2 regions of the Mesorhizobium sp. M7A.F.Ca.US.002.01.1.1 genome follow, and region 1 is predicted to be linked to the other one. Evidence: predicted binding sites of a transcription regulator. Region 1 holds the regulator's gene; the other holds the start of a gene.

Region 1 (7,346 bases):
CGGCCGGTTCGGCTGATCTCTGGCATATGAGGGACGAAGATCATGGGTGAACATACCGTCGCATCTTTCGATGAGGATCTGGAGCAGATCAGCCAGCTGATCCGCGACATGGGCGATCTCGCCCGCTCGATGGTCGGTGGCTCGACCAGGGCTTTGCTCAATTCGGACAATGCGCTGGCGCAGCGGGTGGTTTCCGACGACGCCATCATGGATGCACGCCAGCGCGAGCTGGACGATCGTGCTATCACGCTGATCGCCAAGCGCCAGCCAATGGCCAACGATCTGCGTGCGGTAGTCGGTTCGATCCGCATGGCCGGCGACCTCGAGCGCATCGGTGACCTTGCCAAGAACATCGCCAAGCGCGTCGGCACTGTCGGGCTGAGCGTCACGCCGCACGACCTTTCGCATTCGATCGACGCGATGGCGCAGCTGGTGCTGATCCAGGTGCAGGGGGTCGTCGACGAGTATGCCGCCGCTGACGCGGCAGCGCTTGCCACGCTCAGAAACAATGATGAACGCATCGACGTCAAATACACATCGGTGTTCCGCGAACTGCTGACCTACATGATGGAAGATCCGCGCAACATCACGGCGTGCACGCACCTGTTGTTTTGCGCCAAGAACCTCGAGCGGATCGGCGACCACGTGACCAACATCGCCGAAAATGCCTATTATGTTTTGACCGGCACGCAGTTGCCAGCCAATCGTCCGAAGCAGGACGAGACGGCAATGTCCGCGCCAGCGGCATGACAGGGGTGACCAGCCGATGATCGCGCCACGCATCATGGTGGTGGAGGATGAGGAGCCGCTAGGCGTGCTGCTCCGCTACAATCTCGAATCCGAAGGTTACCAGGTCGAGGTGGTGACGCGCGGCGACGAGGCCGAAATCCGGCTGCAGGAGAACGTTCCAGACCTTCTGGTGCTCGACTGGATGGTGCCTGCGGTTTCCGGTATCGAACTCTGCCGCCGGCTAAGGATGCGTCCCGAGACCGAGCGGCTGCCGATCATCATGCTGACCGCGCGAGGCGAGGAAAGCGACCGCGTGCGCGGCCTCTCGACCGGTGCCGACGACTATCTGGTCAAGCCTTTCTCGACGCCGGAGTTCATGGCCAGGGTCAAGGCGCTGCTGCGCCGGGCCAAGCCGGAAGTGCTGTCCAGCGTGCTCAAGGTCGGCGATATCGTGCTCGATCGCGAATCGCACCGTGTCTATCGCAAGAAGAGCGAAATCCGGCTCGGGCCGACGGAATTCCGCCTGCTTGAATTCATGATGCGCCATCCAGGCCGCGTGTTCTCGCGCAGCCAACTGCTCGACAATGTCTGGGGCGAGACGATCTACATCGACGAACGCACGGTCGATGTGCATGTCGGCCGGCTGCGCAAGGCGGTCAACAACGGCCGTATGCCCGATGTCATCCGCACCATCCGTGGGGCGGGTTACGCCATTCGCGAGGACTGAACTCCCTCGTTTGAACTCACGCCACGTTCTTGCCGCCGAGACCGGATCTCGCCTGCACGCCCGGCGCAAAAATCTCCTGATCGACGAAGATCAGCGCCCGCATGGCGCAGCCTTCGCGGATCAGCGGCAGTTCGTTCGGCTCGGTGTCGAAGGAAATCGACTTGGAATGCTGGCCGCCGGCGGTCTGGGCAATCGCTTGCCGCAATGCCGGCTCGATCAGGTCGAAGGCGGCGGCGCTGACGCCGACCATGGCGACGGGGGCCGGATCGATCAGCGCGAACAGGCTGCCGAGGCCGTAGCCGAGCGCTTCGCCAGCCTTGCGGTAGGCTTCCCGCTCCGGTCCGTCCCTCTCGCGGGCGGCGGCAGCCAGGGCGCGCATGTCGGCGTCGCTGACATCGGCGACGGGTTCTGCATCCTCGCCCATCTGCCGCGCGTTGCGCCAGATGGCATAATTGCCGGCATAGGCTTCGACGCAGCCGCGCCGTCCGCAGCGACACAGCGCCCCGTTCGGCCGATGAATCATGTGGCCGAATTCGCCGCCCGAGGAATGGGTGCCGGTGAACAATTCGCCCTTCAGCACCAGCCCCATGCCGATGCCGTGCGACAAAAGGATAGCGATGAAATCGTCGCGGTAACGATCGGGATCGCGCCAGCGCAGCGCCACCGCCATCATGTTGCAGTCGTTCTCCATAATGGCGGGGACGCCGAACTCCTCTTCGAATATGTCGGCGAAGGCGATGTCGGTGTGCGGCGTGATCGGCGACCACAGCATGGCGCGGGCACGGGTGTCGGTGATGCCCTGGACGGCCAGCGCGATACGAGCGATGCTGCGCACGTCCAGGTCGGGATCTTCCAGGCGGCGCCGCACGATTGCCGTGCACTCACCGATCAGCGAGTCGCGCGACATCGTCAGCGTGTCGAGCCGACGCTGTTCCTCGGATATTACCTGGCCGGCATAGTCGATGACGGCGACCGAGAGGAAGTTCAGCGACAGCACCACGGTCATTACCGCGGCCGCTTCCGGATTGAGGCTGAGGCCGACCTGCGGACGGCCGCGTTTGAGCGAGCCGGCCTCGCTCGGCTTGCTTTCGGTCAGGATGCCTTCGACGATCAGGTCGGATGAGATCGCCGAGATCGTCGAATGGCTGAGGCTTGTGGTTGCGGCGATCTCGGTGCGCGACGGCTGTCCGGCGCGGCGCACCGCGGCGATCACCATCGCGCGGTTGCGGCGGCGCAAATCGTCGTGGCGGATTCCGACCGACATGCTCTTTCATATCCTCCCGGTCGCCGCGGTTCTTCCTGCCCTGGAACGCTGTCGGTGACGCGGTCAAATACTGGCAGAAGCCGCGCGCCGTGTCATTTATTTATTCCGAGGCCCGAAAAAAATTCGAGACGACATCAAAATCCATCAGAATCGATGTTGACAGCGTTCGGGCGTTGGCCCAGTATTTTTTCGAGGCTCGAAAAAATAGGGCCTCTGTGCCGGCCCTCGGGCCAGTTTGGTCGCGCCATACGCGGCGCAGGGAGGATAATATGAAAAGATTCACAGCCGCCATCCTGGCGGGTGCCGCCATGTCGCTGACGCTCGCGTCTGTCGCGCAGGCGAAGGACAAGGTCGTCGGCGTTTCGTGGTCCAATTTCCAGGAGGAACGCTGGAAGACCGACGAGGCCGCCATGAAGACGGCGATCGAGGCCGCCGGCGACAAGTACATCTCCGCCGATGCGCAGTCCAATCCCGGCAAGCAGCTTACCGACGTCGAAAGCCTGATCTCGCAGGGCGCCAATTCCCTGATCATCCTGGCGCAGGATGCTTCGGCCATCGGCCCGGCCGTGCAGAAGGCGCTGGACGAAGGCATTCCGGTCGTCGGCTATGACCGGTTGATCGAGAACAAGGACGTTTTCTATCTGACCTTCGACAACAAGGAAGTCGGCCGCATGCAGGCCCGCGAAGTGTTCAAGGTCAAGCCGGAAGGCAACTACGTCTTCATCAAGGGCTCCGGTGCCGATCCCAATGCCGACTTCCTGTTCTCGGGCTCGATGGAAGTGCTCAAGGAAGCCATTGACAGCGGCAAGATCAAGAATGTCGGCGAAGCCTACACGGATGGCTGGCTGCCCGCCAACGCCCAGAAGAACATGGAACAGTTCCTGACCGCCAACGACAACAAGGTCGACGCGGTGGTCGCGGCCAATGACGGCACTGCCGGTGGCGTCGTCGCGGCGCTGACGGCTCAAGGCTTGGCCGGCACCGTGCCGGTCTCGGGGCAGGACGGCGACCACGCCGCGCTGAACCGCATCGCCCTGGGCACGCAAACCGTGTCGGTGTGGAAGGACGCGCGCGAGCTCGGCAAGAATGCCGCCGAGATCGCCTCGCAACTGGCCGACGGCAAGAAGACGAGCGACATCGCCGGCGCCAAGGACTTCACGACGCCGGGCGGCAACACCGTCAAGTCGCTGTTCCTGACTCCGGTTGCCATCACCAAGGACAATCTCAACGTCGTCATCGACGCTGGCTGGATCAAGAAGGACGAAGTCTGCGCGGGTGTCGCTGCCGGCACCGTCGCGGCCTGTAACTGATCCGGACCACTTCGAAATATCTGAACGCCGCGGCCCAAAAGCCGCGGCGTTTTCTCAAAGAATTGTGTTTCCGCATCATGCGGATAGCTTCTAGGCTGGGCTCCGGCATGCGCGTCAGACGGCCAGCCGGTGGGAGGAAATCATGACCGACACGACGTCCAACCCGCAGGCCGATACGGCGCGCGCGTCGGAACTCGGCGCCGTCGCCCGGTTCCTGAAGGCGACCGAGATCGACACCCGGATGCTCGGCATGATCGGCGCGCTGCTGGTCATCTGGATTGGGCTGCATGTCATTTCCAGCCTGCGCCTCGGCGTCAACCCGCTCGATTTCGACAGCCGCACCTTTCTCACGCCGCGCAATCTGTGGAACCTGTCGGTGCAGACATCCGCGGTCGCCATCATGGCCTGCGGCATGGTGCTGGTCATCGTCATGCGCAACATCGACCTGTCGGTCGGTTCCGCCGAGGGCCTGATCGGCATGGTGATGGGATTTGCCCAGGTGCATTTCCTGGTGCGTTTTGTCGGGCTCGAACTCGGCAATCCGTGGATCTGGGTCCTGGCGCTGGTCATCGGCCTGGCGCTCGGCCTGTTGATCGGCGCCTTTCAAGGCTTCGTCATCGCCTATCTCGAAGTGCCCGCCTTTATCGTGACGCTGGGCGGCCTGCTGGTCTGGCGCGGTGCTGCCTGGTGGGTCACATCAGGCCAGACCGTGGCGCCGCTTAACGCCACCTTTCAGCTGATGGGCGGCGGGCCGGCGGGATCGATCGGCGCAACCTGGAGCTGGGTTGTCGGGATCGTCGCCTGCCTCGCCGTGGTGTTTGGGCTGTTCAACGGGCGGGTGCAGCGCAAGCGTTTCCGTTTTCCGCTACGTCCGATCTGGGCCGAGGCGCTGCTCGGTGTCGTCACCTGCGGCGCCATCATGGGTGCGGTCTGGCTCGCCAACTCCTACCCCTGGCCGATCGGCATCGTGAACAGATATGCGGCCGCCAACAACATCACCGTTCCCGAAGGCGGCCTGTTCATCGCCCACGGTATCGCCATACCGGTGCTGATGGCGGTCGCCGTCGGGCTGGTCATGACCTTCATCACCAACCGCACCCGTTTCGGCCGCTATGTCTTCGCCATCGGCGGCAATCCCGAGGCGGCCAATCTCGCCGGCATCAACACGCGCTGGATCACCATGAAGGTGTTCATGATCATGGGCGTGCTGGCCACGATTGCCGCGGCGATCTCCTCGGCCCGGCAGAATTCGGCCACCAACGTGCTTGGAACGCTCGACGAGCTGCTCGTCATTGCAGCCGCCGTGATCGGTGGCACATCGCTAGCCGGCGGGTCGGGAACGATCATCGGCGCCATGCTCGGCGCCCTGCTGATGCAGTCGCTGCAGTCCGGCATGGTGCTGCTTGGTGTCGACTCGCCGCTGCAGAGCATCGTCGTCGGCGCCGTACTGGTGATCGCCGTGTGGCTCGACACCGTCTATCGCAAGCGCGTCTAGGAGGGCATGCCATGACTGACAAGACTGCTCCTGCAGCCACCGCGCTGATCGACATGAGGAACATCTCGATCGCGTTTGGCGGCATCCGCGCCGTCGACGACGCCTCGATCGATCTTTTCCCCGGCGAGGTCGTGGCGCTGCTCGGCCATAATGGCGCCGGCAAGTCGACATTGATCAAGATCCTGTCCGGCGCCTACAAGCGCGATTCGGGCCAGATCTTCGTCAACGGCGAGGAGGCATCGATCTCCAACCCGCGCGACGCCAAGAAATACGGCATCGAGACGATCTACCAGACGCTGGCGTTGGCCGACAATGTCGACGCCGCCGCCAATCTGTTCCTCGGCCGCGAGTTGATGACCGCCTGGGGCACGCTCGACGACGTTGCCATGGAGGCCGAGGCGCGCAAGGTGATGGGTCGGCTCAATCCCCGGTTCCAGCGTTTCAAGGAGCCGGTGATCAAGCTGTCGGGCGGCCAGCGGCAATCGGTGGCGATCGCGCGTGCGATCCTGTTCAACGCCCGCATCCTGATCATGGACGAGCCGACGGCCGCACTTGGTCCGCAGGAAACGGCGCAGGTCGGCGAACTGGTCAAGCAGCTCAAGTCCGACGGCATCGGCATCTTCCTGATCAGCCACGACATCCACGATGTGTTCGAGCTTGCCGACCGGGTCTGCGTCATGAAGAACGGCCAGGTGGTCGGCACCGCCCGCACCACTGATGTCACCCAGGACGAGGTGCTGGGCATGATCATTCTGGGCAAATGCCCGCCAGGCGCCATTCCCGGACCGGGCGCGCTGAAGATCGCGGCCTGAGATCAAGCCAGATCGCGGTTGCCGGACACGTGATATGCCAGCCGTAGGGATGGCTTGGCCTTGGCATTGTGTTGGCAGGGCGACTTGCGCATAAAGGTCCGACATTGCTCAGGGACCGCACGATCCGTTGAAGAAGCTTTTCCCGATCATCGCCTTTATCGCCGTCGCGCTGATCAGCATGGTGATGGCAGGTTTTGCCTACTTCGCCACGCAGGAAGCCGCGCGCATCAAGTTCGAGGCGACTGCCGACGATGCGCTCAACCGGATCGAGAGCCGCATCGACCTGCATCTGTCGCTGCTGCGCTCGACGCAGGCCCTGTTCGACGCCCGCAATGGCGATATTTCTCGCAATGAGTTCAAGGCCTTCTTCACCGCGCTCGATGTCGACAAGAATTTCGCCGGCTTGCGCGGTATCGGCTTCCTCAGGCTGGCAAAGACGGGCGACGAGGCGACGGTCGAACGCGACATGCTGCACGATTATGGCGTCAGTCATCCAATCTACCCGGATACCACGCAACCCTGGCGCACCCCTATCGTGCTGTTCGAACCGCTGGATCCATCCAATCAAGCCGGCATCGGCTACGACATGTTCAGCGAACCGGTGCGGCGTGCGGCGATCGAAAAGGCGATGTCCGACGACCAGCAGCATGCCAGCGGGCTGGTGCAGCTAGGCCAGGACACGGGCGCCGCGCAGACGTTCACCGGCTTCTTCGTTTTCGTGCGGCTCAATGTCGAAACCGCTCCCGACGTCATCAATGCTTCGAGATCCTCGACATCAGGTTTTCTCTATGCGGCCTTTCGGGCTCGCGATCTGTTCCAGACCGCGCTCAGCCGGTCGCCGCTTTTGCCGGTCAACACCGAAATCTATGATGGCGATGGTGCCGTGAACGGCGACAATCTGTTGTTCCGGTCGGAGACGCCGCCGGCTTCCACTTTCGGGAACAGGCTGCTGGTCACGCGAAAGATCATCGTCGCCGGACAGCCATGGACTGTCCTGTTCCGGCCGACA
Region 2 (7,346 bases), on a different contig from region 1:
GGCGAAGGCGTCGAACTGGCCATTGGTGAGCCCGTCGTCGTCAACCCCTATCTTTCCTGCGGCAAGTGCATCGCCTGCCGGCACGGCAAGCCCAATTGCTGTGTCAGGATCGAGGTGCTTGGCGTGCATCGCGACGGCGCCATGTGCGAACGCATCCTGGTGCCGGCGCAAAATCTCTATCCGGCCAACGGCCTTTCGCTGGCCGACGCCGCTGCCGTCGAGTTCCTGGCCATCGGCGCGCATGCCGTGCGGCGCGCCCGCGCCGACCCCGGCGCCCACACGCTGGTCATCGGCGCCGGCCCGATCGGGCTCGGCACCGCCATCTTCGCCCGCATCGCCGGGCTCGACGTGACGCTGCTCGACATGAGCAGTGAAAGGCTCGCCTTCGCTGGAAACGAGCTTGGTTTCCAGACCCTAGACGGCTCGCGCGGCGCGGTGCCCGATCTGATCAGGGAAGCGACATCAGGCGAAGGCTTCGATGTGGTCTTCGACGCCACCGGCAACACCCAGTCGGTGCAGTCGGCCTTCGCCCATGTCGCGCATGGCGGAACGCTGGTGCTGGTCTCCGTCGTCAAGGACGACATCAGCTTTTCCGATCCGGAATTCCACAAGCGCGAGATGACGCTGATCGGCAGCCGCAACGCGCTGCGCGCCGACTTCGACCATGTCGCCGCCTCGATCCGCAACGGGGCCGTACCACTGGCCAAGCTCGTCACACACCGCACCACACTCGCCGCCACGCCGCGCGATCTGGCTCGTTGGGCGCATGAGAAATCCGGCCTGATCAAGGCTGTGATCGAGGTGGGGTTATAACATGGCAGGCGGCGAAGCCGGTCCTCAAATGCGCCGCCGCTGGCAAGTGAATGCGGCCGAGCTGGGCCGGGCACTCCCTACAGCGCCGACAGCTTCAGCTCCACCCGTTCGGCCGGAAAGCGCGACTCGGAAAACTGGATCGGCTGGCCGTCCGGCGTGACGTTGACGGCAACCGTGACCAGCACGATGGCGCCCGGCTGCAGGTCGAGGTCGGCAAGGTCCGCCGCATCGGCATGGCGCGCCGACAGCACGGTCGATTGCCTGAGATAGTCGTCTATGCCGAACCGCGCCAGCGATGCGGTGATCGAGCCTGTTTCCGCCATCGCGGCATCGATGCCGGCAAAGCGCCGGGCCTCGAACCAGCCGGCAGCGCGCGACACCGGCCGTCCGTCGGCTTCGCCGCGCGTTTCCAACCGGATCACATCGGCTCCCTTGGGAAGACCCAGTCCCTCGCCGACGCGCTGGCTGGCCGGCTCGACCGACGAGGCGAGCAGGACGATGTGCCGTTCCGTCGTTTGCCCTTGCAGCCCTGTCGAAAAACGTGTGCGCGCCCCGATCGGATAGGACAGCCGCTTGCGCGACAGTACGAAGGTGCCGCGCCCCTGCTCGGCCCGCAGCACGCCTTCCCTTACAAGGGCTGATATGGCGTTGCGCACCGTGTGACGGTTGACGCCATAGCGTTCTGCCAGCGCCACCTCCGGCGGCAGCGCTGCATTCTCCGTGAAATCGCCGATGGCGATCGCATGCAGGATCTTGTCGGCGATCTGCCGCCACAGCGAAACGCCACTGCGCCGCTCGATGCTGTCCGCTAACAGCCGCCCGACCATCATTGCCCCAACCTTCCAGCGCCCAGTCTTCTATCGCTGTCATCCACCCGTCATGGACACGCGTTAGATAATAGATATAATTTGTATAGTTGTCTACATCAATAGACAAATTAACAAAGAGGAATGCTGCTGATGCGAGGACAGGAAGCCCGCGACCAGGCCGAGCGCAAAGCCGCCATGGCAACCCTTACGCAATCCAGCGGCGATGACATCGTACGGCTCTGGAATGAGGCCGGACTGCCTTCGGACGCCGAGCTGTTGCGCGGCCCCGAAACCGGCCTTGTCACCCTGCGCGGCCGCATCGGCGGCGGCGGCGCCCCTTTCAATGTCGGCGAGGCGACCGTCACCCGCGCCACGGTCAGGCTACCCACCGGACAGGTCGGCCATTGCTATGCGCTTGGCCGCGACAAGCAGAAGGCGAAGCTGGCGGCTATCGCCGACGCCCTATGGCAGGACCCTGCCCGCCGCAATGAGGTCGAGACCGGACTGATAGCGCCTCTGCGGTCGGCTCTGACCTTGGCGCACGAAAAACGCCGCGCCGAGACGGCGGCAACGAAGGTCGATTTCTTCACCATGGTTCGCGGAGAAGACTGATGGACATTGCAGCGCAATCGATCGAGGGCGGGTTCGCCGATCCGGTCTTCAACGCCCAGACCGTGTTCCGCGCCGTGATGGACGCAATGGCTCGGCCGGGCAGCGTGCAACCGCTGCCGGCCTTCGCCCGCCCGCCGGTGCCGCTCTCGGCTACCGCCGGCGCCATCGCACTGGCGCTGTGCGACAATGACACGCCGCTCTGGCTCGACCCGGCTTTGCAGGCCTCCACCGCGATCAGATCGTGGCTTGGGTTCCATACCGGCGCGCCATTGGCCAACACACCGGCCGATGCGCATTTCGCCTTGATCGCAGCACCTGCCGAGATGATGGCGCTCGATGGCTTTTCGCAGGGCACGCAGGATTATCCCGACCGCTCGACCACGCTGATCCTGCAGGTCAGCGATCTGGTCTCCGGCACGCCGCTATTGCTCGAAGGTCCCGGCATCGAAACCAGCGCCACGATCGCGCCGGCGCAGATGCCACGCCATTTCGTCGAGCAGTGGAAGCAGAATATCAAGCGCTTTCCGCGCGGCGTCGACATCATCCTCGCCACATCAGGCGGCATCGCCTGCCTACCGCGCACGACGCGCATCAAGACGATGGAGGCGTAAGATGTATGTCGCGGTAAAAGGTGGCGAAGCGGCAATCGCCAACGCCCACAGCCTGCTGGCCGACCGCCGGCGTGGCGACCGTTCGGTGCCCGCCCTTCGTCTCGACCAGATCGTCGAGCAGCTGGCGCTCGGCGTCGACCGGGTGATGAGCGAAGGCTCGCTCTATGATCGTGAACTGGCCGCGCTCGCCATCGTCCAGGCGCGCGGCGACATGATCGAGGCGATCTTCCTGGTGCGCGCCTACCGCACCACGCTGCCGCGCTTCGGCTACTCCAGGCCCATCGACACCGCCAACATGCTGGTCGAGCGGCGCGTCTCGGCGACCTACAAGGACCTGCCCGGCGGCCAGTTGCTCGGACCGACCTTCGACTACACCCACCGGCTGCTCGATCCCGAGCTTGCCGCCGGCGCCGATGTCGCCGAGCCCTTGCTGCGCGACACGGAAGCGCAAGCCATGCCGCGCGTCTCGGCGATCCTCGCCCGCGAAGGCTTGATCGAACCGGATGGCGACATGCCGCAGGACCATGTCCCCGGCGACATCACCCGCGAGCCGCTCGAATTCCCGATGGCGCGCGACATCCGCCTGCAGGCGCTGTCACGCGGCGATGAAGGGTTCCTGCTGGCGCTCGGCTATTCCACCCAGCGCGGCTATGCCCGCAACCACCCCTTCGTCGGCGAGATCCGCATCGGCGAAGTCGAGTTGGAGCTCGACGTGCCCGAACTGCCCTTCGCGGTGCCGCTCGGCACTGTCCGCGTCACCGAATGCCAGATGGTCAACCAGTTCAAAGGCTCGGCCAAGGCGCCGCCGCAATTCACCCGCGGCTACGGCCTGGTCTTCGGCCAGAGCGAACGCAAGGCGATGGCCGTGGCACTCTGCGACCGGGCGCTGCGCGCGAAAGAGCTCGGCGAGGATGTCGTCGCCGCGGCCCAGGACGAGGAGTTCGTCATCTCGCACTCCGACAATGTCCAGGCGACCGGCTTCGTCGAGCATCTGAAGCTGCCGCACTATGTCGACTTCCAGGCAGAACTCGATCTCGTACGCCGCATGCGCACCGAATATGACGCGCGCGAAAACCCCGTGAAGGTCGAAGAGAAGCGGGAGGCCGCGGAATGATCGAGGGCCTTTCCCACATGACCTTCATCGTCCGCGATCTCGAGCGGATGACCGAAATCCTCGAGGGCGTATTCGACGCGCGCGAAGTCTATGCCAGCGACGCCAGGCAGTTCTCGCTGTCGCGCGAAAAATTCTTCCTGATCGGTGACATCTGGGTCGCCATCATGGAGGGCGAACCCTTGCCGGAGCGCAGCTACAACCACATCGCCTTCAAGATCGATGACGCCGATTTCGACCGCTATGCCGAGCGCATCGGCAGGCTCGGCCTCGACATGCGCCCGCCGCGCCCGCGCGTCGAGGGTGAAGGCCGCTCGATCTATTTCTACGACGAAGACAACCACATGTTCGAACTGCACACCGGCACGCTCAATGAGCGGCTGGCGCGCTATGCCAGGGGATTGGAGGCTGCGGAATGAATTTAGTGCCCGACGCCACCATGGCCGCCACCATCGTGGGAATGACCGCCATAGCCGTCATACCCGGAGTAATCACCATTCCCGACGCCCACGGACTCACCTTGAGAGCCTTCTTTGGGGCCGGGCAAAATCATGCGCCGAAGGAAGAAGAGAACGACGCCGGCGAACACCACCAACAGAATTCCGAGATGCATCCATCCGGTCGAGTTTATCTGAATTCGCCCCTGTATCCGCGTCCTGGACGCCAATTCGATAGCACAATGTGGATGTGATCGCCATGACCGACATCGCCACCTACAACTTCGCCTATCTCGACGAGCAGACCAAAAGGATGATCCGCCGGGCGATCCTCAAGGGCATCGCCATTCCCGGCTACCAGGTGCCGTTCGCTTCGCGCGAAATGCCGATGCCCTACGGCTGGGGCACCGGCGGTGTCCAGGTCACCGCTTCGATCATCGGCCCGGACGATGTGCTGAAGGTCATCGACCAGGGCGCCGACGACACCACCAATGCGGTGTCGATCCGCGCCTTCTTCAAGAAAGTCGCCAATGTCGCGGTGACGACCGACACTGCCAGCGCCACCATCATCCAGACCCGTCACCGCATTCCCGAGCATCCGCTGACGGCGGCCCAGGTGCTGGTCTACCAGGTGCCGATCCCCGAACCCCTGCGCTTCCTCGAGCCGCGCGAGACCGAAACGCGCAAAATGCACGCGCTGGAGGAATATGGCCTCATGCACGTCAAGCTCTACGAGGACATCGCCAAGCACGGCCGCATCGCCACCACCTATGCCTATCCGGTCAAGGTCGAGGGCCGCTATGTGATGGACCCCTCGCCGACGCCGAAATTCGACAATCCCAAGATGCACCGCTCGCCGGCCCTGCAGCTGTTTGGCGCCGGCCGCGAAAAGCGCATCTACGCGGTGCCGCCTTTCACCGAAGTGGTCAGCCTCGACTTCGAGGATCATCCGTTCGAGGTCCAGACCTTCGACCAGCCCTGCGCGCTGTGCGCGGCCGAGAACGTCTATCTCGACGAAGTCATCCTCGACGACCATGGCGGCCACATGTTCGTCTGCTCCGACACGGACCATTGCGAGAAGCGGCGAGCGGACGGCTATCGCGGCCATCTTGCCCCGGAAAACCATCTTGCCTCGGGAACAAGGGAGCCGGCGCAATGACCGACGAACCGCTGCTGCGTGTCGCAGCACTTTCTAAATTCTACGGTTCGCGCGTCGGCTGCGACAACGTCTCCTTCGACCTGTGGCCGGGCGAAGTCCTGGCTGTCGTCGGCGAATCCGGCTCCGGCAAGACGACGCTGCTCAACTGCCTGTCAACGCGGCTGCTGCCGAGCTCCGGCTCCGCCAGCTACCGCATGCGCGACGGCCAGTTCCGCGAGCTCTACCGCATGAGCGAGGCCGAGCGCCGCTTCCTGATGCGCACCGACTGGGGATTTGTCCATCAGAACCCCGCCGACGGTCTGCGCATGACGGTGTCGGCGGGCGCCAATGTCGGTGAGCGGCTGATGGCGGTCGGCGACCGTCACTACGGCAGGATCCGCGCCACCGCCGTCGACTGGCTGTCGCGTGTCGAGATCGACGAGGACCGCATCGACGACGAGCCCCGGGCCTTTTCCGGCGGCATGCGCCAGCGCCTGCAGATTGCCCGCAACCTCGTCACCGGGCCGCGGCTGGTGTTCATGGATGAGCCAACAGGCGGCCTCGATGTCTCGGTGCAAGCCCGCCTGCTCGACCTGCTGCGTGGTCTGGTCACCGATCTCGGTCTGGCGGCCATCGTCGTCACCCACGACCTTGCCGTGGCGCGGCTCTTGTCGCAGCGCATGATGGTGATGAAGGACGGCCGCGTCGTCGAAAGCGGCCTCACCGACCGCGTGCTCGACGATCCCCGCGCGCCCTACACGCAATTGCTTGTTTCCTCGATTTTGCAGGTTTGACGATGGCGCCAAGGCACCCCCCTCTGGCCTGCCGGCCATCTCCCCCTCAAGGGGGGAGATTGGCTATCGTCCTCGGTTTCGCCACTCTCCAATGTTGCAGAACAAGCGCAACGAGAAAGCTGCCGATCTCCCCCCTTGAGGGGGAGATGCCTGGCAAGGCAGAGGCGGGCGTTGGCCCGCAAACGAACGACAATTGGAGGCCCTTCTGATGGCAACCCCCCTCGTTGTCTCCGATGTCGCCAAGAGTTTCACCATGCACCTGCGCGACGGCATCAAACTGCCTGTTGTCGCCGGTGTCTCGTTCTCGATCAGGGCTGGCGAATGCACCGTGCTCGGCGGTCCTTCCGGTGCCGGCAAGAGCTCGATCCTGAAGATGCTCTACGGCAACTACGCCGTCGACGAAGGCCAGATCATCGTCACGCATGGTGATGGGCTGATCGACCTCGCCACCGCCAGCCCGCGCACCGTGCTGGCCATACGCCGGCAAACGATCGGCTATGTCAGCCAGTTCCTGCGCACCGTGCCGCGCGTCTCGGCGCTCGACGTCGTCGCCGAACCGCTGGTCGAGCGCGGCGAGGATCGCGAGATTGCCCGCGGCAAGGCGCGCGCCTTGCTGGCGCAGCTCAACCTGCCGGAGAAACTCTGGGCCTTGCCGCCTGCGACCTTCTCCGGCGGCGAGCAGCAGCGCGTTAACATCGCGCGCGGCTTCATCACCGAGCATCCGATCCTGCTGCTCGACGAGCCGACAGCCTCGCTCGATGCCAGGAACCGCGATGTCGTGATCGAACTCATCGCCGCCAAGAAGGCGGCTGATGTCGCCCTGCTCGGCATCTTCCACGACCACGACGTGCGCGAGGCGGTTGCCGACCGCATCATCGACGTCACCGCTTTCGCGCCCGGAAAAATCGCCGCATGACCAGGAAATTATCCGAGACGCCGTTGATCCATCCGACGGCGGAGGTGCAGAACTCGACGCTCGGCCGTTGGACCGAGATCGCCGACCGCAGCCGGGTCTCGGAAA

What was found. The regulator PhoB, encoded in region 1, activates phosphate uptake and scavenging genes when phosphate is short. The targets are predictions, from matches to a motif close to TGTCATNNANCTGTCAT.
Region 2: phnF (phosphonate metabolism transcriptional regulator PhnF) is a predicted target of PhoB. The motif match lies at 1,678-1,694, and genes of this name have one in related genera.

The regions. Positions count from the first base shown of each region.
Region 1 covers NZ_RZQE01000027.1:1,218-8,563, forward strand. The annotation lists gene pstB (phosphate ABC transporter ATP-binding protein PstB) at 1-16, shown strand, start outside; gene phoU (phosphate signaling complex protein PhoU) at 43-750, shown strand; gene phoB (phosphate regulon transcriptional regulator PhoB) at 767-1,456, shown strand; gene EN932_RS05430 (ROK family protein) at 1,473-2,720, opposite strand; gene xylF (D-xylose ABC transporter substrate-binding protein) at 2,990-4,030, shown strand; gene EN932_RS05440 (sugar ABC transporter permease) at 4,173-5,525, shown strand; gene EN932_RS05445 (ATP-binding cassette domain-containing protein) at 5,537-6,337, shown strand; gene EN932_RS05450 (CHASE domain-containing protein) at 6,465-7,346, shown strand, end outside.
Region 2 covers NZ_RZQE01000227.1:341-7,686, reverse strand. The annotation lists gene EN932_RS20925 (zinc-binding alcohol dehydrogenase family protein) at 1-813, shown strand, start outside; gene phnF (phosphonate metabolism transcriptional regulator PhnF) at 891-1,640, opposite strand; gene phnG (phosphonate C-P lyase system protein PhnG) at 1,773-2,234, shown strand; gene phnH (phosphonate C-P lyase system protein PhnH) at 2,234-2,845, shown strand; gene EN932_RS20905 (carbon-phosphorus lyase complex subunit PhnI) at 2,847-3,959, shown strand; gene fosX (FosX/FosE/FosI family fosfomycin resistance hydrolase) at 3,956-4,375, shown strand; gene EN932_RS20895 (hypothetical protein) at 4,372-4,647, shown strand; gene EN932_RS20890 (alpha-D-ribose 1-methylphosphonate 5-phosphate C-P-lyase PhnJ) at 4,653-5,552, shown strand; gene phnK (phosphonate C-P lyase system protein PhnK) at 5,549-6,325, shown strand; gene phnL (phosphonate C-P lyase system protein PhnL) at 6,534-7,241, shown strand; partial or broken gene EN932_RS20870 (DapH/DapD/GlmU-related protein) at 7,238-7,346, shown strand, end outside.